Regions from separate parts of the Arthrobacter sp. E70 genome, predicted to be linked through region 3. Evidence: riboswitches for the same ligand, from Rfam matches in the RefSeq annotation. Region 3 holds a riboswitch; each other region holds the start of a gene.
The links. Region 3 has a riboswitch for thiamine pyrophosphate ahead of AC3IMC_RS00380 (ECF transporter S component). Riboswitches for the same ligand answer to the same signal wherever they lie in the genome.
Positions count from the first base shown of each region.

Region 1: it holds a riboswitch for thiamine pyrophosphate, as region 3 does, so the genes downstream of both, thiO (glycine oxidase ThiO) here and AC3IMC_RS00380 (ECF transporter S component) in region 3, are expected to answer to the same signal.
Region 2: it holds a riboswitch for thiamine pyrophosphate, as region 3 does, so the genes downstream of both, thiD (bifunctional hydroxymethylpyrimidine kinase/phosphomethylpyrimidine kinase) here and AC3IMC_RS00380 (ECF transporter S component) in region 3, are expected to answer to the same signal.

Region 1 covers NZ_JBYQFR010000003.1:25,446-34,922, reverse strand. Annotated here, with positions in the region: gene AC3IMC_RS04085 (thiazole synthase) at 1-813, opposite strand, end outside; gene thiS (sulfur carrier protein ThiS) at 818-1,054, opposite strand; gene thiO (glycine oxidase ThiO) at 1,051-2,325, opposite strand; TPP riboswitch at 2,318-2,436, opposite strand; gene thiE (thiamine phosphate synthase) at 2,464-3,147, shown strand; gene AC3IMC_RS04065 (RNB domain-containing ribonuclease) at 3,187-4,659, shown strand; gene AC3IMC_RS04060 (MFS transporter) at 4,664-5,944, opposite strand; gene AC3IMC_RS04055 (MBL fold metallo-hydrolase) at 6,062-7,462, opposite strand; gene AC3IMC_RS04050 (rhodanese-like domain-containing protein) at 7,561-7,935, opposite strand; gene trxA (thioredoxin) at 7,967-8,329, opposite strand; gene AC3IMC_RS04040 (rhodanese-like domain-containing protein) at 8,390-8,686, opposite strand; gene AC3IMC_RS04035 (rhodanese-like domain-containing protein) at 8,734-9,075, opposite strand; gene AC3IMC_RS04030 (sulfite exporter TauE/SafE family protein) at 9,098-9,477, opposite strand, start outside.
Region 2 covers NZ_JBYQFR010000002.1:330,999-340,475, reverse strand. Annotated here, with positions in the region: gene AC3IMC_RS03585 (vitamin K epoxide reductase family protein) at 1-452, opposite strand, end outside; gene AC3IMC_RS03580 (Rne/Rng family ribonuclease) at 892-4,413, shown strand; TPP riboswitch at 4,580-4,677, shown strand; gene thiD (bifunctional hydroxymethylpyrimidine kinase/phosphomethylpyrimidine kinase) at 4,685-6,196, shown strand; gene rplU (50S ribosomal protein L21) at 6,459-6,767, shown strand; gene rpmA (50S ribosomal protein L27) at 6,829-7,092, shown strand; gene obgE (GTPase ObgE) at 7,209-8,798, shown strand; gene proB (glutamate 5-kinase) at 8,788-9,477, shown strand, end outside.
Region 3 covers NZ_JBYQFR010000001.1:84,168-93,644, reverse strand. Annotated here, with positions in the region: gene AC3IMC_RS00395 (UDP-N-acetylglucosamine 1-carboxyvinyltransferase) at 1-620, opposite strand, end outside; gene AC3IMC_RS00390 (energy-coupling factor transporter transmembrane component T family protein) at 721-1,521, opposite strand; gene AC3IMC_RS00385 (ABC transporter ATP-binding protein) at 1,518-3,068, opposite strand; gene AC3IMC_RS00380 (ECF transporter S component) at 3,068-3,691, opposite strand; TPP riboswitch at 3,755-3,893, opposite strand; gene AC3IMC_RS00375 (heme-degrading domain-containing protein) at 3,981-4,523, shown strand; gene AC3IMC_RS00370 (GAF and ANTAR domain-containing protein) at 4,531-5,301, opposite strand; gene AC3IMC_RS00365 (iron-containing redox enzyme family protein) at 5,563-6,648, shown strand; gene AC3IMC_RS00360 (glycosyltransferase family 2 protein) at 6,645-7,733, shown strand; gene AC3IMC_RS00355 (CDGSH iron-sulfur domain-containing protein) at 7,730-7,975, shown strand; gene AC3IMC_RS00350 (DUF4235 domain-containing protein) at 8,078-8,341, shown strand; gene mnhG (monovalent cation/H(+) antiporter subunit G) at 8,345-8,755, opposite strand; gene AC3IMC_RS00340 (MrpF/PhaF family protein) at 8,745-9,023, opposite strand; gene AC3IMC_RS00335 (Na+/H+ antiporter subunit E) at 9,020-9,477, opposite strand, start outside.

The DNA of each region.
Region 1 (9,477 bases), on a different contig from region 3:
GAGGAACTCGGCGCGGCCTTCCATGGCCGACGACGCCAGGGCGTGTTCGCGGCGCGGGATGCGGCCGGCTGCCTTTGCCATCCGCCCGGCGACCACCGCGTGCTTGAATGCCTCGCCCATTAGGGCGGGGTTCTGGGCCCGGGTGACGGCGGTGGCCAGCAACACGGCGTCGCAGCCCAGCTCCATGGCAAGCGCGGCATCGGAGGCCGTGCCGATGCCGGCGTCCAGGACCACCGGCACCGAAGCGCGGGAAACGATGAGCTCGATGTTGTGCGGGTTCAGGATCCCCAGGCCGGTGCCGATCGGCGCGCCCAGCGGCATCACCGCAGTGGCGCCAAGGTTTTCCAGCCGCAGTGCGAGCACCGGATCATCGTTGGTGTAGGCAAAGACCTTGAAGCCGCGGTTGACCAGTTGTTCGGTTGCCTCCACGAGTTCGACGGCGTCGGGCAGGAGGGTCTGTTCGTCGGCGATGACCTCCAGCTTCACCCAGTCGGTCTCCAGCGCCTCCCGGGCCAGCTCCGCGGTGAGGACGGCGTCCCGGGCCGTGAAGCAGCCGGCGGTGTTGGGCAGCACCCGGATGTTGTGGTCCACGAGCAGCTGGAACAGCGAGCCGGTCTCAGCAGTTGAGTAGCGCCGCATCGCCACTGTTGTCAGGGCGGTCCCGGACGCCAGCAGTGCGGCGCCGAGGCCGTCCAGGCTCGGCGCGCCGCCGGTGCCCATGATCAGCCGGGACGCCAGTTCAACGCCGTCGATCACCAGGGCGTCGCCCGGACCGGCCTGGCCGGCGGGGTTGATGGTGCTGGTTTCGGTCATGGTGTCAGCCTCCCTGTACTGCGGTCACGAGTTCGATGTCGTCGCCGTCTGCGAGCGCCGTGGCGAACCATTGGCTGCGGGGCACCACCTGGGCATTATGCGCGACGGCGACACCCAGCTTCCTGCCATCGGTCGCCTGGCCGTCGGCCGCGAGCGGACGGCCGGTGACCTGGCTGACGAGCACGGTGATGGAAGCGCCGTCCGCTACGGTGTGCGGGTTTCCGTTGAGGATGATGTTCATGCTGTCTCCTTGATGTGGGTGCCAGCGGCCGCCAGTGGCCGCGAGAACCGGTCCGGACTGAACGGCGACCAGCGGGGATCGGCGGTGCCGTCCAGAAGGTCCCGGCAGATGGCCGCTGCCGCGGGGGTGAGCAGGACGCCGTGGCGGAAGAATCCGGTGGCGATAATGAGGCCGGGAATGGGCGCACCGGACCCGTCGGGCACAGGCACCCGACCCAGCAGCGGGGCGTTGTCCGGCGTTCCGGGACGGGCACGGGCTGTGCATTCGAGCAGTTCCAGTTCGGCGACGGCCGGCACCAGCGCCTGGGCGTCCCGGAGCAGTTGGTACACGCCGCCGGCGCTCACGGCGTCGGAGAGCGCATCCTCCCGCTGGGTGGCTCCAATCACCACGGTTCCGTCCTGGCGCGGAACGATATATACGGGAAGCCCGTGGACCATGCCCCGCACCGTCGAGGTCACCAGCGGCCGGAGGTGCTGGGGGACGGCGAGGCGGAGGATGTCCCCGTGCACGGGGCGGAGGGGCAGGCGCAGCCCATCGGGCAGTCCCCCGAGTCCAGGAGCCTGCAGACCGTTGGCCACCACCGTTTCGGTGGCACGGATGGTGCCGCCGCCTGCAAGGCGGACCCCGGCAACCGTTCCGCCTTCCCACAGCAGCCCGGCGGCCCGGTCCTGCACCGCAAAGCCGTCGGCGGCTCCGTCAACCGCAAGTTCGGGGGTCCGGCCAGCGGCACCGGCAAGGGCCAGCCGGAGGGAGGCCACAAGCCGCCGCGGATCCACCTGGTGGTCGGCCGGGGTGTCCAAGGCGCAGGAAATGCCGGGGCTGAGCAGGGGCTCGCGCCGGCGCGCCTCGCGCACGGTAAGGGGTTCCACTTCCAGGCCGTTGGCCCGCTGCACCCCGCGCAGGTCCATCAGCGCCGCGCGGTCGGCGGCGTCGGCACCCACGGCGAGGGTCGGCGTCGTCAGGTATCCGGAATCCGCACCCGTTGCGGCGGCAACGCCGGCAGCGAAGCCTGGCCACAGCGATGATGACTCGAGCATGAGTTCCAGGAGGTCCTCCTCCTGGTAGTGCAGTTCGCTCACCGGTGCCAGCATGCCCGCAGCGGCCCAGCTGGCGCCGCTTCCCGGTGCGTCATCCACCAGTACCACCGACCGCCCGGAGCGCTGCGCCTCCCAGGCGATGCCGTGCCCCACTACTCCCCCGCCGATGACGGCAACGCCGGCATGGATGTGGGGATCTTCGGACCCGGATGAATTGTTGTGGGAAATGCCCATCTGTTTCCTTCCCTACGCCGGCATTAACCGGATCAGGTCAAGCGGTCGGCTCTGACGCCCTCTCAGCCCGGCGCTTTATGACAGCTGCCGCAGGCTCCCGCAGTACCTGCCCAGTTTAGAGGAACTAGGCTTGCACGCATGAATCAGTCCCCCTCATTAATTCCTGCCCTCGACACCGCCCGCCTGTACCTCTGCACGGACGCGCGCCGGGACCGCGGCGACTTCGCGGAGTTCGTGGACGCCGCGTTTGCCGGCGGTGTGGACATCATCCAGCTGCGTGACAAGGGCATCGAAGCCGCGGAGGAACTGGACCTCCTGGCGGTGCTGAAGGAGGCCGCACTGCGGCACGGCAGGCTGTGGGCGGTGAACGACCGGGCGGACATCGCGGTGCTGTCCGGGGCGCCGGTGTTCCATATCGGCCAAAAGGACCTTCCGCTAGCCGCTGCCCGCACCCTGGTCAACGGCAACGCCGCCATCGGGCTCTCCAGCCACACCCCCGGCCAGGTGGACGCCGCCCTCGCCGCCACGGGCGGCCCTTCGGGCCTGGACTACTTCTGCGTTGGCCCGATCTGGGCCACGCCCACCAAACCCGGCCGGGCCGCCGTCGGCCCTGACCTGGTGAAGTACGCCGCCCAAGCCTCAGGCGACGCCGGGGACCCGGTGCCTTGGTTCGCCATTGGGGGCATCGACCACGGCAACGTGCACCAGGTGGTGGAAGCCGGCGCCCGCAGGATCGTCGTGGTCCGCGCGATCACGGAGGCTGCCGATCCTGCCGCCGCAGCGGCCGCCCTGCTCGACGCGCTGGACAGCGCCACGTCCTGAGCCTGCGCTATCGGCGTACTTGGAGATACGCTGAGTTTTGTGTCACACCATCGGCTCGCCCCCAACGTCCACGACCACAAGAATGCCCTTGAGGAAGCGTTGGGTGCGCTCCGGACGGAACTGGAGCTGCCCGGCCCGTACCCGGCAGAAGCCGTCGAAGACGCCGAAGCAGCGGTGGCGTCGCTGCAGCTGCCCTCCTACGACCTGACCGGCGTCGAATTCGTGACCATCGACCCGGCCTCGTCCACGGACCTGGACCAGGCGGTGTTCATCGAACAGGAGGGCACCGGCTACCGGGTGCTGTATGCGATCGCGGACGTGCCGGCATTCGTTGCCCCGGGGGGTCCGCTCGATGCCGAGACGCGCCGCCGGGGCCAGACCTTCTATGCGCCGGACGGCCGCATCCCGCTCCATCCGGAGGTCATCAGCGAGGGGGCCGGCAGCCTGCTGCCCGGCCAGGAATGCTCCGCTTTCGTCTGGCATTTCGTGCTCGACGGCGACGCCGAGGTTTCCTCCGTCGGCGTCAGGCGTGCGCGGGTCCGCAGCCGCGAGAAGCTCAGTTACAAAGGTGCGCAGGCAGCCCTCGACGACGGCAACGCCCACCCCGTGCTGCACCTGCTCCGCGAGGTGGGCCTCAAGCGGGTCCAACTCGAGCGGGCACGCAATGGCGCCAGCCTGAACATGCCGGAGCAGGAGATCGTCCAGTTGCCCGACGGCGGCTTCCGGATTGACGCCGTCCCGCAGCTTCCCGTCGAGGACTGGAATGCGCAGATTTCGCTGATGACCGGCATGGCCGCGGCGCAGATGATGCTTGCCGGCAAGGTGGGCATCCTGCGCACCATGCCCGCGCCGGATGAGCGGTCCCTGCGGCACTTCCGGCTGCAAACCGAGGTGCTGGGCAGGCCGTGGGATGGGGAAATGAGCTACGGCGAGTACCTGCGGTCCCTGGACCCCAGGGACCCGCGCCAACTGGCCATCATGCATTCGGCCGGCATGCTGTTCCGGGGTGCCTCCTATACCGCCTTCGACGGGACCGTCCCGGAAGACGCCGTCCAGTCCGCGATTGGTGCCGCATATGCCCACACCACCGCCCCGTTGCGCCGTCTGGTGGACCGCTTTGTGCTGGTGATTTGTGAGGCGTTGAGCAACGGCGGGGATGTGCCCGCCTGGGCCCGTGAGGCCCTTCCGCTGTTGCCGGGGATCATGGCAGGTTCAGACCAGCTGGCGTCACGGATGGAGCGGCTGGCCCTGGACACGGTGGAGGCCGCGCTCCTGGTGAACCACATCGGGCAGGAGTTCGATGCCATCGTGATCTCCGGCTCCAAGCCGCAAAACGGGAACGGCAACGGGAAGGGCGGGAACGGCAACGGCAGTTCGGGGATCATCCAGGTTGCTGAGCCGGCGGTGACCGCCCGCTGCGCCGGCGAGCTGGAGTCAGGGACCAAGGTCCGGGTCCGGCTGCTGGCTTCGGACATCACGGCGCGGCAGGTCCACTTCGAACTCGTTCCCTAGGCGGTCAGCTGCCACCGTGGTGGTCGGTACCGCGCATGCGCACTGCGACCACCATGCCGGACGCAGCGGTAAGGAGGGCGACGGCGGCAGTGGCGGCGGGTATCCCGAAGGCGTCCGCGAGCACTCCAGACAGCAAGGCACCCACGGCGAATCCGCCGTCGCGCCACAGCCTGTAGATGCCCACGGAGCGTGCCCGCCAGGCGGGATGTGCCACATCCCCAATGGCGGCGAGCAGGGTGGGGTACACCATGGCCGTACCTGCGCCGAGCAGGATGACGGCGGCGAGCCAGGTGCCAAAGTCCGTGCCGGCGGCCACCAACCCCAGCGCTGCGGCTTGAACCAGCATGCCCGCGGTGATCAGGGTTTTCCGCCCGTACCTGTCCGACAGTGCACCGGTGACGAGCTGGCCGGCGCCCCACACAGCCGGATAGACGGCGGCGAGGATGCCGATCTCGCCCAGGCCCAGCCCGGCCGCGGCGAACAGGACCGGGAAGAGGCCCCAGGCCAGGCCGTCATTGAGGTTGTTAACGAGTCCGGCCTGGCTCGCGGCGGAGAGGGAGCGGTCCTTGAAGCTGGTGAGGGCGAACACCTGACCCGTGGTAAGCCCCGAGCCCGCATGACGGTGCGGCCCGGAATGCCGGGCGGCTTCGGTTTTCGCATGGTCGTGGGTCTCCCGCACCGCCAGCACAGTCAGTCCGAGGCCCAGTGCAATGTAGGCGGCGCCGAGGAGGAAGGGTGCGGGGCGAAGGCCGTAGGTGGAGGCGAGGTACCCGGTGGCCAGCGCGGTGACGGCGACGCCCAGGTAACCGGCAGCCTCGTTGAAACCCATGGCGAGGCCGCGCTGCCTGGGGCCGACGAGGTCCATTTTCATGATCACGGCGGTGGACCAGGTGAGGCCCTGGCTGATGCCCAGCAGCACGTTGGCCGCGACAATCCAGCCCCAGGATGGGGCGAGGATGAGCATCAGCGGGACGGGGATCGCCGCAAGCCAGCCCGCCACGAGGACGGGTTTGCGGCCGTGCCGGTCGGACAGGGTGCCTGCGAAGTAGTTAGTCACAGCCTTGGCCAGGCCGAAGGCGAGGATGTACGTCAGCGCCCCGGTGTACAGGTCAAGGTGGAAGGCCTCGGAGGCGAGCAGGGGCAGGACCGTGCGTTCCTGCCCGAGGGTTCCACCTACCAGGGCGTTGACCGCCACCAGAAGCATGAACTGGGCCAGGTTCTCCCGCAGGCCCAATATTGCTCCGGCAGGTCCCGCAGTGTGTTGCGGTGGGTTGCCATGTGGCATCGGGGTGCTCCGTCCTGGTCGTTGGGCATGAGGATGGCCCGGGCGCGCGGGGGACGCGCCCGGGCCGGGAGCCCGGGCAGGAGGGGGGTCCTGCCCGGGCGGTCTTTGGCCGGCTGGCTAGGCGGCGGGGACGCTGTTCTGGAACGCGTTCCATGCGGCGTAGCTGCCGTCGAGTTCGACGACGTCGTACCCGGCGCGGCGCAGGGCGCTGGCGGCTACGGAGTTCCGCACGCCTGACTGGCAGTAGGTGACGATGGTGCCGCCGGCCGGCAGCTCGTCGAGGTGCCACATGACGCGGCCACCGCTGAGCTGGTACGAGCCCGGCACGTGGCCGGCCTTGTGCTCGGTCTTGTTGCGGACGTCCAGGACCATGGCGGCGTCGAAGCCCTCGAGGTCCCCGGGCTGGATCAGCTTGGGGGTGAAGGTGGGCAGCCCCTCGATGCTGGTGAGGTAACCGGCCACGTTGTCGATGCCGACGCGGACCAGGTGGTCCCACATGTCCTGGGCCTGTTCCTGGTTGTTGGCCAGGAGCACCAGGGGGTTCTTGTCGGTTTCGGGGTTGACCACCCAGGCGCCGTAGCTGGCCACGGATTTGCCGGCAGGTACGTTCAGGGACCGGACCACGGTGCCTTCGTGGACCTCGCTGTTGGAGCGGGTGTCGATGAAGGTCAGGGCGTCTTCTGCCAGGCCCTTGGCGACCTCTGCGGTGGCCAGTTCCTTCAGCGGTGCACGCTCGCCCATGACGTCGGGTCCGACGCGGTTTTCGCGCTTCATGCGGCCGAAGTAGGCGTGGGCGTCGGGCTGGCCGTCGAGGAGTTCGTCGATGAAGCCCTGCTCGTCGTTGGCTGCGAGGTAGGGGCCCCACCAGGCGTAGAGGCGTTCGTAGCCGACCGTGGAGGACGGGATGGCGCCCAGGGCCTTGCCGCAGGCGCTGCCGGCGCCGTGGGCCGGGTGGACCTGCACGTAGTCGGGCAGGGTGAGGAACTTGTCGCGCAGGCTGGCGAAGAGCTGCTTGGCGCCCTCGAAGCGGGTGTCGATGCCGCCGGCTGCCTCGTCCAGCAGGTCCGGACGGCCCAGATCTCCGGAGAAGACGAAGTCTCCGGAGAGCAGGTAGCCGGGCTGGTCGCTGAACGCGCCATCGGTGACCAGGAAGGACAGGTGCTCGGGGGTGTGGCCCGGGGTGTGGAGGACCTTGATGCTGATGTTGCCCAGGGTGATGGTGTCGCCGTCGTAGAGCCGCTCGCCCTCGAACCCGTACTGCCAGTCGGGCCCGCCCTCGCCGGAGACGTAGATCTTCGCGCCGGTGGCGGCGGCCAGTTCGCGGGTGCCGGAGAGGTAGTCGGCGTGGATGTGGGTTTCGGTGACTGCCACGATCTTCATGCCGTTCTTCGCGGCAAGGTCCTGGTACACGGCGATGTCACGGCGGCCGTCCACCACGATGGCTTCTCCCTTGGCCTGGCAGCCAATGACATAGCTGGCCTGGGCGAGGTCTTCGTCGTAAATGCGCTCGATAAGCATGTGGTGCTCTCCTTCAGTTGAAAGGGGATGTGGGGTGTTCTGAATCCAGTATAGATACCCCCAGGGGTATCCTGCAAGCGGACTGCGGCCTGGGTGTTTTACCTGTTGGCCAGTCGTTGAAGGAACCTGCGGAGGCGTGCCGGCGCGGCGCCGGGGCCCTGCCTGGGCGGCTCTTCGGGGGCTTGTTGATAGGTGACGGGGTGGCCTCCCCGGTACCACTCCGTGATTCCGCCGGCCACGTTGACCACGGTGTATCCGCGGTCGATGAGGATGCGGGCGGCCTGGCTGCTGCGCTTTCCCGACCCGCATAGCAGGTGGATGGAGGTGTTGGGCAGGTCGTTGAGCCGGGAGGCCAGTTCATCCAGGGGGATGTTCAGGCTGCCCGGCACATGCGCGATGCCGTGTTCCTCCCGGCTCCGGACGTCCACGAGCGTGGCGCGGGGCCACACGGCGGCGAGTTCATCTGCCGTCACTGTGCGGAACGTTCGTTGGCCCGGCACTGGATCAGGCGTGCTGGTGCGCTGCCTCTGCGCGGGCCTTCTCCACGTCCAGGTCCTTCACGGCCTGGATGACTTCCTCCAGGCCGGTGGCGTTGAGGGCTCCGGGCTGTGAGAAGACAAGGGTCTTGTCCTTGAACGCCATCAAGGTGGGGATGGCCGTGATGTTGGCTGCGGCGGCCAGTGCCTGCTCGGCTTCGGTGTCAACCTTGGCGAACGTGATGTCCGGGTGGCGTTCTGCGGCTGCACTGAAAATTGGTGCGAACATGCGGCAGGGGCCGCACCAGGCTGCCCAGAAGTCGACGAAGACGATGTCGTTCTCCTCCAGGGCCTGGGCGAAGGATTGTTCGGTGATGTCGATGGCTGGCATGGTTTGCGTGTCCTTTCGGGCGGGGAGCTTGTTGGTTGCCCCGGGAAGGGCGGGGCGGGCTTAAGCGGTGGGGAGTCCGGCGCGGGTCCAGGCGGTCATGCCGCCGGCCATGGTGTCTGCCTTGTAGCCGACACCATTGAGGGCATCGGCGACGGCGGCGCTGCGGTTTCCGCTGCGGCAGACAGCGATCACGGGCACGGCCGGGTCGAGCTCGCCCAGGCGGGCCTGCAGCTGGCCCATCGGGATATGCACTGCGCCCGGGATCATGCCCTCGGCAACCTCGAAGTCCTCGCGGACGTCCAGGATCCGGGCAGTGGAGCGGCGCTGGTTGGTTTCGGTGATGGTGATTTCAGCCATGGGAGTTCTCCTTTGACATGGGTTTGCGGCTGGTGGGTGGAGCTGGGTTAGCGGACGGGTTCGCCGGCCTGGCGCCAGGCGGCCATGCCGCCGCGCACCGAGTAGGCGTCATATCCCTGGGCGGCAAGGAGCCTCGCCGCCGAAGCGGAGCGCACGCCGGAGGCGCACACGGCGATCACCGGGCGGCTCTTCTGGAGTCCGGCAGTGCCGCCCTGCAGGCGGTCCAGTGGGAGGTGCCTGGCCTGCGGAGCCCTGCCGGTACGCCATTCCTGGGCAGACCTGACGTCGATGAGCGTGGCGCCCGAACCCAGGAGCTCCTTGGCGTCCGCCACTGAAATCGTCTTATAGGGCTTGCTGAAGGCCTTCTTGAGGGAGTCGAGAAGTCCCATGGTGTTCTCCTGTTGGTAGGGGTCAGGCGGTGACGGTGCCGGCGGTGACCCATGCGGCGACGGCGAAGATGAGCACTGCGAATGAGATGCGGATGTGTTTGTCGTGCAGGCGGCGGGCGAGGCGTGCGGCGATGAGGGAGCCGAGGATGGCCGGGACCGCGAAGGCGAGGGTGGTGGCCCAGTCGATGGTGTAGCCGGTGGCATGGGCACTGAAGCCGGCGGCGGAGTTGACCACGATGATCGCCAGGGAGGTTCCGACAGCCTGCTTCATGCGCAGGCCCAGGAAGATGGTGAGCGCTGGGGTGATGAGGAACCCGCCGCCCACGCCGAGCAGGCCGGTGAGGAACCCGACGAGCAGGCCCACGCCTACCGCTTTTGGCGCGCAGGTGCGGAAGGCCCGGT
Region 2 (9,477 bases), on a different contig from region 3:
ATGTGGATGGCGTAGAGGGCCTGGGACCACAGCCACACCACGAAGGCGAAGCCAAGTGTGACGCCTGCCTGCAGTCCCAGCCAGTACCAGCGGGCGAAGGTGGCGCCGGACAACAGCGCCATGCCCACCGTGATGGTGATGGCGAAGGCCACGATGCCGATGAACATGTTAGGGAAGCCGAACAACGAGCTCTGCCAGGTCTGCATCACCTGCCCGCAGGAAATCCATGGGTTCACATCGCACACGGTGGTGTGGTTGGGATCCTTGAGGACTTCGAGCTTTTCCAGGACCAGGGTTCCGGAGGCAAGCCAGCCCACCACGCCGGTGATGACCAGCAACCAGCCGAAGGGGCGGTTCCGGGTCATGGCCGGGACGGTCCGCGCAGTACTGCTGACGGAATCGGCGGCGCGTTCCTGGGCGTGGCTGCCGCTGACGGGGGAGATGCTGGGCATGGGTGTCGCGTCCTTTTCGTCCGGTGCTCCTGTGCCTGATTGTAACGCCGGCGGCTGGAGGCCTTTCCCAGCTTCCGGGGCAGGCTCGCCGCTTCCGCCGTGATTTAGCCCGGGTATGAGAGAATGAACGTGGCTGGAAGCCGATCCACATTCGGACTCCGGTCCGGTGGTTTGTTCCCAAGACCGCCAATGATGAGCAGGGCAGGCTTCGGATGCTTCCGACAACTCCCGCGACTCCATTGCGCGGCACCTGGTTGTGGCATGTAGAACAACGGGTTTTCAGAGCGACCGCCGGCTCCTACGGGCTGCCGCACCCTCCATGCCGGTGCGAACCTGGGAGTATCCACTTGACTTCTGTCAACGCCTGCGGGTTTTGACAATATGTGCCCCAATGGGTGCCGGATGTGGCGGTACGTCAGGGGCAGGAGTGTTGCCACATATGGACAATGAGCTGGAACTGGCTGTTAACGATGATGCGGCGGCTACAGAAGCCGCGCCGGCGCCGAAGAGGGCCACGCGCACCCGCCGCAAGGCGGCGCCCAAGGGTGCGGCGGCCGCTGCACCGGAAGACACTGCTGCTACGCCGGAAGGCACTGCCGCTGTGGACGGTGCTGTTGAAGGAGCCGGGCCCGAAGAAGCCGGGCCTAAGACCCCGGCGCGCCGCACCCGGGCACGGAAGAAGGCGGACGCCACCGAACCCTTGCCTGCCTTCGCCGTCGGTGACGCTGACTCCGTTGGAGCCGCACAGGCTTCCCCTGTCGCCGCACCGGCCGGCGGCACACAGGAAAGCGCCACACAGGACAGCGCAACACCAGAGCGCGGCGCCCAGGACGCAGCAACGCCGGACGCCACAACTGAGGCAGGCCCCGCGGCTGCGCCGGCCCCGGAAGCAGAAGCCGAGGCGAAGCCCGTCCGCCGCCGCCGGGTAGCCACCCGCAAGGCAGCGGCTCCGGCGCCGGCCCAGGAAGCGGCTCCGGCGCCGGCCCAGGAAGCGGCCGTTCAGGACGCAGCCGAAGCGGAGGCTGTCCAAGAGCAGGGCAACGGCGCCCCAACGGTCGAACATCAGGCTGCCGGCAACCAGGCGGCCGAGGGCCAGCCTGTTGAGCCCCAGGCCGTCGAACCCCAGGCGGCCGAGGCCCAAAGCGCTGACGCCCAGGGCACGGAAACCCGGAATGCCGACGCCCAGGCCACCGATGCCGGCGTCCCGCAGGCAGCGGACAAGGCAGAAGCCGCGGAGGAAGAAAAGCCGGCCGCCGGGGCTGCCAGCCCCTTTGGTTCCCTTTTCATGGAGCCCGGCTCCCCGACGTCGGTACTCTTCCAGGCACCCGACCTGAGCGCCGTGCAGCGCCCCGCGCCCGCCGCGGCCGAGACGGAAGAGGACGAGGAAGAGGCGGAAACGGACGACGCCTCAGGCCGCCGCCGGCGCCGCAGCCGTGGCCGCCGCGGACGCAGCCGCCTGGGCGGGCCCGAAGATGACACCGAAAGCGGCACCGGCACCGACGCCGAAGGCGCGGAGGATGCCGACGAGGACACCGGGGGACAGCTGGAGGACGGCGTAACGTCCCGTCGCCGTCGCCGCCGCCGCCGTGGCGACCAGGACCTTGAACTGACCGGCGGCGGGGATGATGACCCGCCCAACACCGTGACGAGGGTGCGCGCCCCGCGTCCCGTGAGCGAGGCGCCGGCCAGCAACCGGGTAGCCAGCGTGAAGGGTTCCACCCGCCTGGAAGCCAAGAAGCAGCGCCGCCGTGAGTCACGCGACACCGGACGCCGCCGCACCGTCATCACGGAGGCGGAGTTCCTCGCGCGCCGGGAATCCGTTGACCGGCAGATGATCGTCCGCCAGCGCGACGACAGAATCCAGATCGCCGTCCTCGAAGACGGCGTGCTGGCCGAGCACTTCGTCTCGAAGACCCAGCAGGACTCCCTGATCGGCAACGTGTACCTGGGCAAGGTGCAGAACGTGCTGCCGTCAATGGAAGCTGCGTTCGTGGACATCGGCCGCGGCCGCAACGCCGTCCTGTACGCCGGCGAGGTGAACTGGGAAGCAGTCAACCTCGAAGGCAAGCAGCGCCGCATCGAAAACGCCCTGAAGTCCGGCGACACCGTCCTGGTCCAGGTGACCAAGGACCCCGTGGGCCACAAGGGTGCCCGCCTCACCAGCCAGATCTCCCTGCCGGGCCGTTACCTGGTCTACGTTCCCGGCGGTTCCATGACGGGCATTTCCCGCAAGCTGCCCGACGTCGAACGCAACCGGCTCAAGCGCATCCTCAAGGACCGCCTCCCGGAGCAGGCCGGCGTCATTGTCCGCACCGCGGCCGAAGGTGCGTCGGAGGAAGAGCTGACGCACGACATCAACCGGTTGCGGGCGCAGTGGGAGGGCATCGAAAGCCAGTCGAAGTCCACCAAGATCCTTGCCCCGGAACTGCTCTACGGCGAACCGGACCTCACCATCAAGGTGGTCCGCGACGTCTTCAACGAGGACTTCTCCAAGCTCATCGTGTCCGGTGAGGAGGCCTGGGACACCATCGAGGCCTACGTCACTTACGTGGCACCGGACCTGGTGGGGCGCCTGGAGAAGTGGACCAAAGACCAGGACATCTTCTCGGCCTGGCGGATCGACGAGCAGATCCACAAAGCCCTGGAGCGCAAGGTCTTCCTGCCCTCCGGCGGCTCGCTGGTGATCGACCGGACCGAAGCCATGACCGTGGTGGACGTCAACACCGGCAAGTTCACCGGCAGCGGCGGCAACCTCGAAGAGACTGTCACCAAGAACAACCTCGAGGCAGCCGAGGAAGTGGTGCGCCAGCTCCGCCTGCGCGACATCGGCGGCATCATCGTCATCGACTTCATCGACATGGTCCTGGAATCCAACCGCGACCTGGTCCTGCGCCGCCTGGTGGAATGCCTGGGCCGGGACCGCACCAAGCACCAGGTTGCCGAGGTCACGTCATTGGGCCTGGTCCAGATGACCCGCAAGCGCATGGGTACCGGGCTGCTCGAAGTCTTCGGCGAGCAGTGCGAAGCGTGTGCCGGCCGCGGCGTGGTCACCCACGATGATCCTGTGGAGCACCGCCGCGCCAACATCGTCGCGGCTGAGCACCATGTGCAGCGGTCAGACAACCGGCCCGAGGGCCGGGTGGAAGCCTCCCGGAACGAAGGCCAGCGGACCGACAACAGCCAGCCCGCCGGACGTTCCGAGCGCAAGCGGCGGCGCGGACGCGGCGGCCAGCAGCCGGAGCCGGCCCCGGCACCCGCCGTCCATGTGCACACTGTCCAGCCGGACCCCGCCGACGCCGAGCGGCACGCCAAGGCGGAAGCCACAAGGCTCGCCCTGGCGAACATCGCCGCAGCCGCCCATGCAGCCCACCTGCACGACGACGAGGTCGCGGCCGCCCGCCAGGCGCCGCCCGCACCGCCGGTGGTGCAGCAGCCTGCCCCGGCTGAAGCGGACAAGCACGACGCCGGCACCCGGCCCGCTGCCGTCCTCACCTTCGGCGGCGAGACGGTGCCCCTGCCGTTCGTTGAGCACGCGGGGGAGCAGCAGGCGCAGCCCGCCTTCACCCTGGACCGGCTCGCGGAAGCGTTCGCGCACCTCGGGCAGCCGGCTCCTGCGGCGGAAACTGCAGCGGCCCAGCCCGTGGAAGCACAGGAAGCCAAGCCTGCGGACGTGGTGCGGGAACCCGAGCCTGCCGCCGCCGTACCCGGAACGGAACAGGCGGCGACGGACCAGTCCCGCCAGCGCCGGCCGCGGCGCCACCGCGGTGCCAGCCGTGCCCAGGGTGCCGCCAACGAGACCACGGTCCAGCACCACGAGAACGCGCCCGCGTCCGCCGGAGGGCACTCGCACGAGGCCAAGGCTCCGGAAACGACGAAGGCCCCGGCGGTCACAGCGGAGCCCGGCAAGGCCAGCGAGGAGCCCATCATCCTTGGCGTCGGAGTCCCCGCCTCGGAACTCTAAGCGCTCCGGGTTCTCAGCGCACCACGGCCGTCAGGCCATGCCGGAGGTCCCCGTTGTGTGGACAATTCCCCCGCGAAATGCAGGGGGAGTTGTCCACGCGGCGGGGACTTCCCGCATCCGGAAGGCTGTCACCTTTCCTTCGGGTGCCACCCGCCAGCTAGGCTGGGGAACCGACACGGGGTGCCGCGCACAGGGCCGGCTGAGATCCACACCCGTTGAACCTGTCCGGCTAGTACCGGCGAAGGGATGTCTGTTGTCTTCCACCCTTTCCTTGCCCCTGCCCCCTGCCACCCTTGCCTCCACCGTGGGCCGCGCTGTTCCCCGGGTACTCTCCATCGCGGGATCGGACCCCTCCGGCGGCGCCGGCATCCAGGCCGACCTCAAGAGCATCGCCGCGCACGGCGGGTACGGCATGGCGGCCATCACCGCCCTGACCGCCCAGAACACCCGCGGCGTCCAGGCTGTCCACGTTCCGCCTGCCGCCTTCCTTGCCCAGCAGCTGGATGCGGTCAGTGACGACATCTGCATCGACGCAGTGAAGATTGGCATGCTGGGTGACGACGCCGTCATCCGCACCGTCCGCGAATGGCTCGCCAAGGTGCGTCCCGCCGTCGTGGTCCTTGACCCGGTGATGGTGGCCACCAGCGGTGACCGCCTGCTGAAGGAATCCGCAGAAGCTGCGGTCCGGGAACTGCTGCCCGTTGCACACCTCATCACCCCGAACCTGCCTGAACTTGCCATGCTGGTGGACGGGGAGCAGGCGCAAACGTGGGAGGCAGCCCTGGACCAGGGCCGGCGCCTCGCGGAGGCAACCGGTGCAACGGTCCTGGTGAAGGGCGGGCACCTGGGGGGAACGGCGTGCCCTGACGCGCTGGTCAACACCTCCGGCGAGCTCTCCAGCGAAGTGGTGGAGGTGCCTGGGGACCGGGTGCCCACCCGCAACAGCCACGGGACGGGCTGCTCGCTGTCATCCGCGATGGCCACCGTGCAGGCGCGCCTGGGGGACTGGGAAGCATCCCTGCGGACGGTCAAGCCGTGGCTGGCCGGGGCACTCGAAAACTCGGGACAGTTGGACGTTGGCCAGGGGAACGGTCCGGTCCACCACTTCCACCACGTCCGGCCCGCGTTGCCGGAGGGCGGCTTCGCTGCCCGGCTGTGGGCGGAATCCGAACAGTACCTGGCAGAGATCTATGGGCTCGAATTCATCCGCGGCCTTGCCGGCGGCCACCTTCCCGAAAAGGAGTTCGCCTATTACCTCGCCCAGGACGCGGTGTACCTGAACGGCTACTCGCGGGTCCTTGCGCGGGCCAGTGCACTGGCACCTTCCGAGGCAGAGCAGTTGTTCTGGGCGGGATCGGCCCGGCAGTGCCTCGAAGTGGAATCGGAACTGCACCGGTCGTGGCTCAGCACCCGCCCGACGCAGGACGGACTCGGCCCCGTGACCAAGTCCTACGTTGACCACCTCACCGCTGCGTCGGCGTCGGGCAGCTACGCGGTGCTGGCTGCTGCCGTCCTGCCCTGCTTCTGGCTCTACGCCGAGGTGGGCGAAAAGCTGCACGCGCAGTTCCTTGCAGCAGGGGAGCCCGACGGGCACCCCTATGCGTACTGGCTGCGCACTTACGCCGACGAGGCCTTCGCCGAAGCCACCCGTCAGGCCATCGCGATCGTGGATGCGGCCGGCAGGGCGGCCCCGGACCACGAGCGGGACGCGATGCTTACGGCCTTCAGGCAGTCCTGCCGGCTTGAAGTGGACTTCTTCGACGCGCCGCGCCTTTATTCCTGACACTCCGCCGGCCCCGGCGCCGGTATCATGGAACGGCACGGTGACGGCGTTGCCGTGGGCTTGTGGTTACTATCACAACCCACCCGCCGGAACCAGCCTCATTTGCGGCCGGAGACGAACCTAGCGTATTCTTGATCTTCGGTGCTTACGCCAACACTTGGGTTTCTGACCCCACGGCGTTGAGGCACAGCGAGAAGCCAGGCTTATTCAGCCGGTACCGCACGCAATTTTGTTATAAACGTCGAGAGAAGTGAGTTCCCAAGTGGTGTACGCGATTGTCCGCGCAGGCGGCCGCCAAGAGAAGGTTTCCGTTGGAGACTTCGTTACCCTGAACCGCGTCGCCGGTGGAGCCGGCAGCACCATTGAGCTGCCCGCCCTGCTCCTGGTTGACGGTGACAAGGTCACCTCCGCCGCCGCCGACCTGGCCAAGGTTACTGTTACGGCTGAAATCCTCCAGGACCTCCGCGGTCCGAAGATTGTCATCCAGAAGTTCAAGAACAAGACCGGCTACAAGAAGCGCCAGGGTCACCGCCAGGAACTGACCAAGGTCAAGATCACCGGCATCAAGTAACCTTCGGTTACTGTTCAGGTATTTCAACAGATTCCCCAGAATTTAAAGGCAGGCATTTCAGATGGCACATAAAAAGGGCGCGAGCTCCACTCGCAACGGCCGCGACTCCAACGCTCAGTACCTCGGTGTTAAGCGCTTCGGCGGCCAGGTAGTTTCCGCAGGCGAGATCATCGTCCGCCAGCGTGGCACCCACTTCCACCCGGGCGCCGGCGTTGGCCGTGGCGGCGACGACACCCTGTTCGCCCTGACCCCGGGCGCCGTTGAATTCGGCACCCGCCGCGGTCGCCGCGTCGTCAACATCGTTGCTGCTGCAGCTGCAGAGTAACAACCAGTTCTGAAGTGGTGGAGCGGGCCTGTTGGTCCGCTCCACTGCTCTTTTAACCGCATTACAATCGATGTGGCGTCCACGGGCGCCGCATAAACAGCTTTGAGGAGATCCACGTGGCCAGCTTTGTAGACCGGGTAGTCCTGCACGTATCCGGCGGGACCGGCGGCCACGGATGCGTCTCCGTCCACCGTGAGAAGTTCAAGCCACTTGGCGGGCCCGACGGCGGCAACGGCGGCAACGGCGGCGACGTGATCCTCCGCGTCGACCACCAGACCACCACGCTGCTTGACTACCACCACGCACCGCACCGGCACGCCAGCAACGGCGGCCCGGGCATGGGGGACTGGCGCGGCGGGAAGAACGGCGAAACCCTCGTCCTGCCTGTCCCGGATGGGACGGTCGTCAAATCCAAGGACGGCACTGTCCTGGCGGACCTCGTCGGCGAAGGCACCGAGTACGTTGCTGCCGCAGGCGGCCTGGGCGGCCTGGGCAACGCGGCCCTCTCCTCCCAGAAGCGCCGCGCACCCGGATTCGCGCTCCTGGGAATCGAAGGCGACTCCCGGGACATCGTGCTGGAACTGAAGTCCATCGCGGATATCGCGCTGGTGGGCTTCCCGTCCGCGGGCAAATCCAGCCTGATCGCCGCCATGTCCGCCGCCAGGCCCAAGATCGCGGACTACCCGTTCACCACGCTGATTCCCAACCTTGGCGTCGTGCAGGCCGGCGACGTCCGGTTCACCATCGCCGACGTCCCGGGCCTCATTGAAGGCGCCAGCGAAGGCAAGGGCCTGGGGCACAACTTCCTCCGCCACGTCGAGCGCTGCGCGGCCCTGGTCCACGTGCTCGACTGCGGCACCCTGGAATCGGACCGCGACCCCCTTTCGGACCTCGCCATCATCGAGGCCGAGCTGGAGAAGTACGCCGTGGACATGAGCTACGCGGGCCAGGACGGCAAGGTGGTTCCCCTGAACCACCGCCCCCGCCTGGTGGCCCTGAATAAGGTGGACCTGCCGGACGGCAAGGACATGGCCGAATTCGTCCGTCCCGAACTCGAGTCCCGCGGTTACCGCGTCTTCGAGGTCTCGGCCACAAGCCACGAGGGCCTGCGGCAGCTCGGCTTTGCCATGGCCGAGATCGTCAAGGCCGCGCGCGACGCGGTCGAAGCTGCCCCGCCCAAGGTCCAGCCGGCCGTGCTGCGGCCGCGCGCGGTCAATGAAACCGGGTTCAAGATCCGGCGCGAGGAAAAGAACCTGGAGCCGTTGTTCCGCGTCCTGGGTGAAAAGCCGGAGCGTTGGGTCAAGCAGACAGACTTCACCAACGAGGAAGCCATCGGCTACCTGGCCGACCGGCTGGCCAAGCTGGGCGTGGAAACGGAACTCTTCAAGCAGGGCGCCAAGCCGGGCGACACCGTGGTCATTGGTGAGGATGACGGCGTCGTCTTCGACTGGGAGCCCACCATGATGGCAGGCGCCGAGCTCCTGGCCTCGCCGCGTGGCACCGATGTGCGGTTTGCCGATATCGGCGACCGCCCCACCCGCAGCCAGAAGCGCGAGGAGCAGCTGGAACGCCGCGAGGCCAAGGCTGCCGCCCGCGCGGAGCTTGAGGCGGAGCGGAAGGCCGGCATCTGGACGGAATCCGTCAGTGGACGCCGCGCCGCCCAGCCCCTCAGGGAGAGCGGAGTGGAAGCGGACGATGACTTCTAGGGCCATGGCGGCCGAGCGGCTGGCGGCCACCGACAGAAGCGTGCTGGCAGGGGCCCGCCGCATCGTGGTGAAGGTCGGTTCGTCGTCGCTGACCAGCATCAAGGGCGGAATCTCGGAAGAAGCGCTGACCGCCCTCGCGGATGCGCTGGCTGCCAAGCGCAATGCGGGCACCGAGATCATCCTGGTTTCCTCCGGCGCCATCGCCGCCGGCCTCGCTCCGCTGGGCCTGGCCAAGCGGCCACGCGACCTGGCTACCCAGCAGGCCGCCGCCAGCGTGGGCCAGGGCCTGCTGATGGCCCGGTACACCCAGGCTTTCGGAGCGCACGGCGTCACCGTCAGCCAGGTGCTGCTCACCGCGGAAGACCTGATGCGCCGCAGCCAGCACAGCAACGCGCTGCGGGCCATGGACCGGTTGCTCAACCTCGGCGTGGTTCCGGTAGTCAACGAGAACGACACCGTCGCCACCCACGAGATCCGCTTCGGCGACAATGACCGGCTTGCGGCGCTGGTGGCCCACCTGGTCCGCGCGGATGCGCTTGTGCTGCTGTCCGACGTCGACTCCCTGTACGACGGGCCGCCCTCCCAGGGTGCCAAGCGCATCCCCCTGGTCACCGGGGCGCACGATCTTGACGGCGTGTCCATCGGGAAGGCCGGGAAGGCCGGCGTGGGCACCGGCGGC
Region 3 (9,477 bases):
CCGAACTGGCGCAGCGCCTGCATGTGGGGCTCAACGGTCCGGGTGCCCAGGTCGCAGCCTCCGGCGTAGGGCAGCCGGTATTCCCTGGACTCATCCAGCAGCGGCCCGAGCAGCATGATGACGCTGCGGGTGCGGCGGGCTGCATCAACGTCCATGGCGTCCAGGTCAAGGACGGCCGGGCGGCGCAGGCGCAGGTCGGTGTCGTTGAGCCAGGTGCACTCGACGCCGATGCTGGTCAGCACCTCGACGATGCGGTTGACCTCCTCGATGCGGGCGAGGCGGCGGAGCACGGTGGTGCCGCGGTTGATCAGGCTGGCGCACAGCAGCGCCACGCCGGCATTCTTGCTGCTGTTAACGTCCACGGCGCCGGACAGGGTGCGTCCGCCTTCCACGCGCAGGTGGGTCATCTGAGGCTTGCCCACGTTGACGATGCTGCGCTCGAAGATGTTCTCGAGCCGCTGGATCATCTTCAGGCTCAGGTTCTGCTTGCCCTGCTCCATCCTGGCGACCGCACTTTGGCTGGTGCCAAGTTCGGCGGCGAGCTGGCCCTGGGTCCAGCCCTTCTCGCTCCGGGCGTCCCTGAGCATGGCGGCAACGTGTTCAGCGGTTTCCTGCGTCATGACATAAATATATCATTTATGAGTTATCCGAGCGGCCCGTCCTGACGGAAGCGCGGCAACCAGGCAGATACTACCCGGTAGATGCGATAGGTTTCCGGCGTCAGCTGCCGAGCCAGACCATGTTCCATGTCCCCGCGGATACGGCGGCCGCCAGGGCAAGCCCGGCCACCAGGACACCTCCGGCGAGCACCCACACATCCAGCAGGCTGTAGGTGGATTCCCGCGCCCAGGTCCGCGGGCCGCCGCCGAATCCCCTGGCCTCCATGGTGACCGCCAGCCGGGACGCACGGCGGATCGCCTGCACCAAAAGGCCGAAGCTTTGCCCCAGCGTTGCCTTGACACGCTGGGCCACGCTGCCGCGGGAGCCAACGCCGCGGGCCCGGCGGGCCATGCCAATGGTCTGCCATTCCTCCGCCATCAGCCCCACCAGGCGCATCGCTGCCAGGGTTCCCAGGACGAAGCGGTGCGGCAGCCGCGCCTTTTGCGCCAGTGCATCGGCGAGGTCCGTGGGATCGGTGCAGCTCATGAGCAGCACCGCGGGAAGCGCGATGGCGAACCCGCGGAGCAAAAACCCGATCCCCAGCTGCAGGGACCCCTCGCTCATGCTCCAGATGCCGACGTCGAGCAGGATCCGTCCGCTGTCCGGAGCCAGGATGGAGGTGCTCCAGCCCCCAACGGCGGCGGCGAGGATCAGCGGCCAGCCGCGCTGCCACAACAAGGACGGCGTCAGGCCGGCAAGCGGGAACAGGAGCACCTCGAACACCAGGGCCACCGAGGCGGAGACCCAGTCGATGGACAGCGCCAGGACCGCCGTGATGAGCACGACGGCGGCGAACTTGCTCAGCGGGTTCGCCCGCGTCAGGAGCGCGTGGTTGCCGCGCAGGGTGAGTTGCTGCCTCATGGCGCCACCGCTTCCGCCGCGGCCATGCGCAGTTCGGCCCCGCCCAGGGCGGCGGTGAACTCGGCATCGTGCGTCACGGAGACCACCGCGGTGCCGGCGTCCAGGAGTTCGGACAGGAACGAGGCCAGCTCCGCCCAGGTGTTGGCGTCCTGCCCGAAGGTGGGCTCGTCCAGCACCAGGACCTGCGGGCTGGCGGCAAGGACCGTGGCTACGGACAGCCGCCGCTTCTCGCCGCCGGACAGCGTGTACGGGTTGGCATCCACCAGGGCCGTGAGCCGGAGCCGCTCCAGCAGCTCGTCGACCCGTTCCCCGCCGTGCCCCAGGTGCCGTGGGCCGAAACGCAGTTCATCCAGCACCTTGCCCGTCACGAACTGGTGCTCTGGCTCCTGGAACACGGTGCCCACCCGGGAAATCAGCTGTTCGGCCTTCCACTTGTAGGGGTCGATGCCTACGCCGCGGCTGAGGTCCATCGTGGCGGACACCGTCCCTGCCACGGGCTCCAGCAAGCCGGCGAGCGTCAGGGCGAAGGTCGATTTTCCGGCTCCGTTGGGCCCGGTGATGGCGAGTGCCTGCCCCGCCCGGACCTGCGCGGTGAGGCCTTCCTGGACCGGGGCCGGCGCTACCTTCCGGAAGCCGCGGCGGCCCGGACGCTCCCGGGAAACGGCGAGCCGCTCGGCCGCCAGCAGCAGGTTGCCCGTCCCGGCGGCCGGAACCTCGGCACGGCTTCGTGTTGCCGGCACGTAACCGGGCACCCAGACGCCTGCGGCGGCGAGCATGGTCCGGGCCTCGGCCAGCACGCGGTCCGGCGGCCCGTCCAGGAGTACGGCATCGTCAGTGGCGGAGCCCGGCTGCAGGACCACGATCCGGTCCACGACGTCCTTCCACACGGACACCCGGTGCTCCACCACCACCAGCGTGGCACCGGTCTTGTCCAGGCAGCGCGCGACGGCGTCGCGGACTTCCAGCACTCCGTCCGGGTCCAGGTTGGCGGTGGGTTCGTCCAGCAGGATCAGTCCGGGGCGCATGGCGAGGATGCCGGCCAGCGCCAGGCGCTGCTTCTGCCCGCCGGACAGGGCCGACGTGGGGTGGTCCAGCGAAAGGTGGGCGAGCCCGACGTCGTCCAGCGCCTCGTGCACCCGCGGCCAGATGGCATCGCGGGGCACCGCGAGGTTCTCGGCGCCGAAGGCGACGTCGTCGCCCACCCGTGACAGGACCACCTGCGTCTCCGGGTCCTGCTGCATCAGCCCGGCATGGCCGCGCCGGGCGCGCGGGGATTCTCCGTCGACCAGCAGCGAACCCGATTCGTCGGCATCCCCGGCCTCGCCGTCGTCGTTCACGTCCCCCAGCACCCCCGCGAGGGCATGCAGGAGCGTGGATTTCCCGGCGCCAGAGGGACCCAGCAGGAGCACGCGCTCCCCCGGGCTGATGTCAAGGTTGAGGGCGTTGACGGCAGGCTTGGACCTGCCGGCATGCCGCCAGCCCCAGCCGCGGGCTGTGACGGCGGCAGGCCGGGCGGGAGCCGAGGCGTCCCCGTAAGCGGCGGGCATCAGGAGAAAACGGGCTCCGTGGCGGCCTTGCGCGAGGCGAAGGAGCTCAGGACGCCCGTGCGGGCCAAACCGCGGGTGGCGATCCAGGACAGCGCGCCGGCAATGATGGCTCCGGAAACCATGCAGAAGAGGATGTAGGCCAGCTTGTCCGCGCCGGAGTAGGCGATGTTCCAGCCCCACGGTGCGAAGGAGTCGTTCAGGCCGCAGAAGAGGCCTGATGCCGCACCGGCCAGCAGGGACACGGGCAGGTTGAACTTGCGGTACACGAAGATCGCGAAGATGATCTCCGCGCCCAGGCCCTGGACGAAGCCGGAGAACAGGACGGACGTGCCGTACTGGGAACCCATGAGGAGTTCACCGGTAGCTGCCACGGTCTCGCAGAACAGCGCCGCCCCGGGCTTGCGGATGATCAGCATCCCCAGGACACCGGGGATCATCCAGCCGCCGGCGATGAGGCCGGTCAGGGGCGGGTAGGCCGCGTTCATCGGCACGGATACTGCGGCCGCGCCCTGGGACCAGGCCCAGAAAATGACGCCGCCGGCGATGGCGACGAGGGCCGCCACCACAATGTCCACGACGCGCCAGGACTTGCTGGTGGTCTTCTTGATTGCTGCTGTGCTCATGTGATCCTCCTGGGTAACAGGAGGGGAAAGCGCGGCAATGCGGCGTTGACTGCCGTTGCCAATCACTTCGAGAACTCGACTCCCTTGCGCCGGTACTAACCGGATCAGGTTCGAGGGTCTGCGGCGGTCCGCACTCTCAGCGCCCACCTGCGGTTCCCGGCCTGGCCAGGATGCCGACGGCGGCGCTCCCCTGTCGTTGTAAATGGTGGTTTTGGTTCAAATTAGGCGTGTATTTCAGCCCTTGCGGGCGTGGTCAAGTTTACACCTGGCGAGGGGTAGATTGTGGGGCATGAGTGCCAATCCGCCGCATGTGACCGAGTTCGATCCGGATTCCCTCGACACGCAGCCCGAGGGTTCCCTGGAAGCCCTGATCGCCCGCGTCGAGGCGGAGGTCAGGGAGCTGCAGTTCCCGGGGTTTTCCCCGGATGACGCCCTGAACCTTGGCCTGCTCCTCGTGGAACTGGGCAAGGAGCGGGGCCTTCCCATCGCCATCGACATCACCAAGGGCGAGCAAGTCCTGTTCCATGTTGCACTGCCGGGCGCCACGCCTGACAACGGCTACTGGGTCCGCGCCAAGCAGCGCACCGCCGCACGGTACGAGGTGCCGTCCCTCCTGGTGGGCCTGCGGGGCCGGCTGGGCGGGGGCCGGATCGAAGACCATGCCTGGTTCGACCAGTCCCGCTACGCCGCGCACGGGGGCGCCTTCCCCATTGTCGTTACGGGAGTGGGAGCGGTGGCCACCGTCACCGTGTCCGGGCTGCCCCAGGTGCAGGACCACGACCTGGTGGTGGAAGCCCTCCGGGACGTCCTCGGCTCGGCGCTGGAGGTGTAGCTGCCGCTCATTCGTCGAAGTGCGTGGTAACCCCGCCGCCGGCCCCCACGGATTCGACGATGGACTGGGCCAGCTCCCGCAGCTTGATGTTCCGGGCGTTGGAAGCGGCCTTCATGATTTCCATGGCCGCCGCCTGGCTGCACCGGTTCTGGGCCATGATGATGCCGGCGGCGAGGTCGATGGCGGTCCTGGATTGCATGGCCAGTGCCATGTCGTTGCGGGCGTCGTTGAGTTGGGCAATCTTCAGCGCAAGCCGAAGTGACTTCGACGCCTGGGCGGCGAACGCCTCCGCGCGGCTGATGTGCGGGCCGCTGAAGGCATCGCTGCGCGACGCGTACAGGTTCAGGGCCGCCCGGGTTGTGTCATCCACCAGCAACGGCACCGACAGGATGGACCGGATGCCCTGCCCCGCTGCCGCGGCGACGTAACCGGGCCACCGGTGCTCCCGCGCGGTGTCGGGCACCAGGATGCTCCGCATCTCCCCCATGGCCGTCAGGCACGGTCCCTCGCGGAAGGTGTTCTGCAGTTCGTCCATCTCCTTGGCGGTGGGGTCGCTGCTGGCCACCGTGGTGGCCTTCTTCCGCCGGAACAGGGTCACGCCGCAGACAGCGGGCACGAACGGGGCGGCTGAAAGGCCCTCGGCTGCTACCGTGGCCAGTTCGTTGAGGAAGACTCCGACGTCCGGGCTGTCCAGCACCAGATCCTGCAGGTCCTGCAGGTCCTGGAAATACTGGGACAGTTGCAGGGGGTGTTCAGGGGCGAGGGATTCTTGAACCATGGCGTTGCTCCGGCTGGACTGGTCGCCACCGGAAGCATACGGAGGGACGGGGATGCCGCTTCCTGCCAAACGGTTCTGCGTTCCACCCTAACCCGTTACCGGCCCGCATCCGGCGCGCCCTGGTTCTGCGTAGCATTAATTACTAAGCCATGCTTACTATGTTCCTCCCGGGTTTCGAGGAGGACAGGGCATGCCAGCACCGCGCACCGGCGCCCCCGTGGTTGTTCCCGGCATCGGCGCGGCAGAAGACCAAGGAGCACCATGAGAATCCCGGACACCAGAGGACCCATCAGCAGCGCCCTGTTCAAAATCCTGGTGCAGGCGCCGGCTTCTTCCGCGGCTGACCTGGACGCACTGGAGGCCCTGGTGGCGGCACAGCTGGCCCGGGCCGGGGACATCATCGGCCACGAGGACATCCAGCTCTCCCTCTTCAGCCTCTACGAACTGCACTACTCAGGCCTTGACGGCGTCGCCGACGACTGGGAGTGGGAGCCGGGACTGATCCGGATCCGGCGGATGATCGAGGAGCCCTTCGAAAAGGCGCTCCGCCAGGCCGCGCGGAAGATCGCCGGGAAACACGGCCTTCCTGCCACCGGCGCCTTCCCCGGGGACGGCCCGTCCAGCGACGGCTTGGCCAGCGACGACGTCGCCAATATCCTCTTCGACCTGGCCGCCAGCGACACCGGCCCCAGTGTCTCGCGCTACGTGGCCAGGAAGGCTTCGCTGGAGCAGCTGAAGGAGTTCCTGGTCCACAAATCGGTGTACCAGCTGAAGGAAGCCGATCCGCATACCTGGGCCATTCCCCGCCTCAGCGGCCGGGCCAAGGCGGCGCTCGTGGAAATCCAGGCGGACGAGTACGGGGGCGGCCGGCCCGAACGGATGCACAGTGCCCTGTTCGCCCGCACCATGCGCGGCCTCGGGCTGGATGACCGCTATGGCGCCTACTTGGACGCTGTCCCCGCCGTCTCCCTCGCTTCGGTGAACCTGATGTCGCTGTGCGGATTGAATCGGCGGCTTCGCGGCGCCATCACGGGCCACCTTGCCATCTATGAGATGACGTCCTCCCAGCCCAACCGCTTTTATGGCAACGGCTTCCGCCGCCATGGTTTCGACGCCGGAGTCACGCACTACTTCGACGAACATGTGGAGGCCGACGCCGTGCACGAACAGATCGCCGGGCGGGACCTGGCCGGTGGACTGGTGGAGGCCGAGCCGGAACTCCTGGCGGATGTCCTGTTCGGGGCCACGGCGGTCATGGCCATCGACAGCCGGCTTTCGGCCCACTTGCTGGGCTCCTGGGAGGCCGGGAAATCATCGCTGCGGGCGGCAGCACCCGTGGCGGCATGACGTCCGCGCCGCAGCCGTGGGAGGACGCCGAATACATCCTTCCCCTGCGCTGGACCGACGAACCAGGGGCTGCGACGGCGGACTCCGGGCTGCCTGAGCTCACCGCCTATCTCACGCTCCTGGTGGAGTGGATCCCCGTGACGGTGGTGGATGGCTCCCCATCGCGGCTTTTCGACAGGCACCGGGCTGCCTTCCCCGCCGCGGTCCGCCACATTCGGCCGGAATCGGCCGGGCCGGGCCATGCCGCACTGTTTTCGGCCGGACAGCCCGCGCTCGCCCCCGGCACGCAGAACGGCAAGGTTGCCGGCGTGCTGACGGGTGTCCGGGCCTCAGCCAGGGAGTTCCTTGTCATCGCCGACGACGACGTTCGCTACACGCGCGGGTCCCTCGCCGCCGTCGTCCATCACCTCAGCTCGGCGGACGTGGTGCGCCCGCAAAACTACTTCGATCCCCTCCCCTGGCACGCCTTGTGGGACACGGCCAGGACGTTGGTCAACCGGGCCTGGTCCGCGGATTACCCCGGAACACTGGGCGTGCGCCGAAGCGCGCTGCTTGCCACCGGCGGGTACGAGGGCGTCCTGTTCGAGAACCTGGAACTGATCCGGACCGTCAAGGCTGCCGGCGGCCGTGAAAGGATCGTTCCGGACCTTTTCGTCGCGCGCCGACCACCGGCACCCCGGCACTTTTTGGGGCAGCGCATCCGGCAGGCGTACGACGACTTTGCCCAGCCGCCGCGCCTGGCAGCCGAACTCGCGCTGCTCCCCGCAGCTGCCTGCGCCGCCGCGCTTCCCGCCAGGATGCGGGGCCTGTATCTCCTGATGCTGGCGGGCGCGGCCACCGCAACGGCGGAAATCGGCCGCCGGCGGCATGGCGGGCGCGCAGTCTTTCCAGCCGTTGCTGCATGCTTCGCCCCGCTCTGGACATTGGAACGCGCGGTCTGCATCTGGCTGGCACTCGGTTTCCGGCTGGCGGGCGGTATTCCGTACGCGGGTTCCCGGCTCAAAGCGGCAGCCCACTCGGAGGCCGAACTCCGGTTGCGCCACCAGGGAAAAACCCACGCACCAACCACAGAGGAGCAGATGTGAACCAGGAGCAGCCGACCGCAGGACATAGCGCCGGGGAACCGGCCGCCAGTTCCATTGTGGTGTGTCCGAACGGGCCACTAATTGTGCGGGGCGGGTTTGAGATCGTCACGCCCTCCGGCGGCCTGGTGCCCCGCGACCGCAAGACCGTGGCGTTGTGCCGGTGCGGGGCCTCGGCCATCAAGCCCTACTGCGACGGAACCCACAAGATGATCAAGTTCCGCACGGAGCCCCCTGCGGGATAGGGCACTGCGGGAAAGGCCACGGCGGGCGGGCCTACCCTGGCGCGCCCGGGTGTACGGCTAGGCTGGAGGAAGTCCGCTTTCCGCTGTCAAGGAGTACTGGGAATGAACCTTTTCATCAAGCTGCTCGGGACCGGGGTGAGCCTCCTCGCAGGCCTGGCCGGCACCAAGCTGGTCAACGGCATCTGGGAAAAGACCACCGGGCAGAAGGCGCCCACCGGCAAGAACGAGGATGTCCCAACGAGCCTGCGTTCGGCCCTGACCTTCGCGCTGATCTCGGCATCGGTCAGCGCCATCATCCAGGTCCTGGCCAACCGCGGCACCCAGCGCGCCATCGCCCGCTTCGCCAAGAGCCAGGACATCGTCTAGGAACTAGCGCGTCCCGCCGTCGTCGGAGCTGTCCTTCCGGGCAGCCTCGGCGGCGGCTTTCTGCACTACGGCTTCAAGCTCGTCCGCGCTGAGCAGTTCCCGGTGCAGGTGCTTGGTGCGGTACCCCGCCCGGCCCACCATGTGGGCGGACACGGGGACCGTGAGGAGCTGGAAGACCCAGGCCACCAGCAGCACCGGCCACACCCACCACGTCCGCAGCTGGAGGCCGATGGCTGCCAGCAGCAGGAACAGCCCCAGGACTTGGGGCTTGGTGGCCGCGTGCATCCGGGACATCAGGTCCGGGAAGCGCAGCAGGCCGATGGCGGCCGCCAGGGACATCAGTGCGCCGACCACCATGAAAACGGCCGAGACCACGTCGACCCAGCCATCCGGACGGGACAAGTCAGGATTCATTGGGGTCCACCCTCCGGTCGGCAACGAACCTGGCCACGGTGACGGACCCGATGAAGCCGATGATGGAGATGGCCACCACCAGCATGAGGTTGTTCAGGTGGCGGTTCACCGCCATATCGATGCACAGGGCGCCGGCCAGGATGGCCAGCAGCACGTCGGCGGCGAGCACCCGGTCCAGCAGCGAGGGGCCGCGGGCGATCCTGATGATCGCCCCGGCGGCGGCCAGGGAGAAGATGACGGCGGTGACCGCCAGGACTGCGTCCATCATGCGGCTGTTTCCTTTCGGACTGCTTCCAGTTCCTCCCGCGTGCCCATGATCCGGATCAGGCCGGCCTCGATGGACCGCACCTCATTCCGCAGGCTTTCCACGTCTTCCCGCGAGGTGATGTTGATCGCGTGCAGGTACAGCGTGGAGGTGGACCTGTCCACCTCCACCACGAGGGATCCGGGAATCAGGGAGATCACGTGCCCGGTGGCGGTGACTATGAGGTCCTGGTGGCTCCGCAGCCTTACAGCGACGATGGCGTTGGTCACCCGGGGCCCGCGGACCACGGCAAGGTAGAGCACCTGGGCGCTGGCCACCACCACCTTGCCCAGGAACACCAGGGCGAAGGGGACTGCATACAGCATGTTGAACCGGCCGCTCAGCTCCACCGGCGGAAGGTAGAACAGCCGCGCGACGCCCACCGCCAGCAGCGCGCCGAACAGGAGGTTGCCAGGGC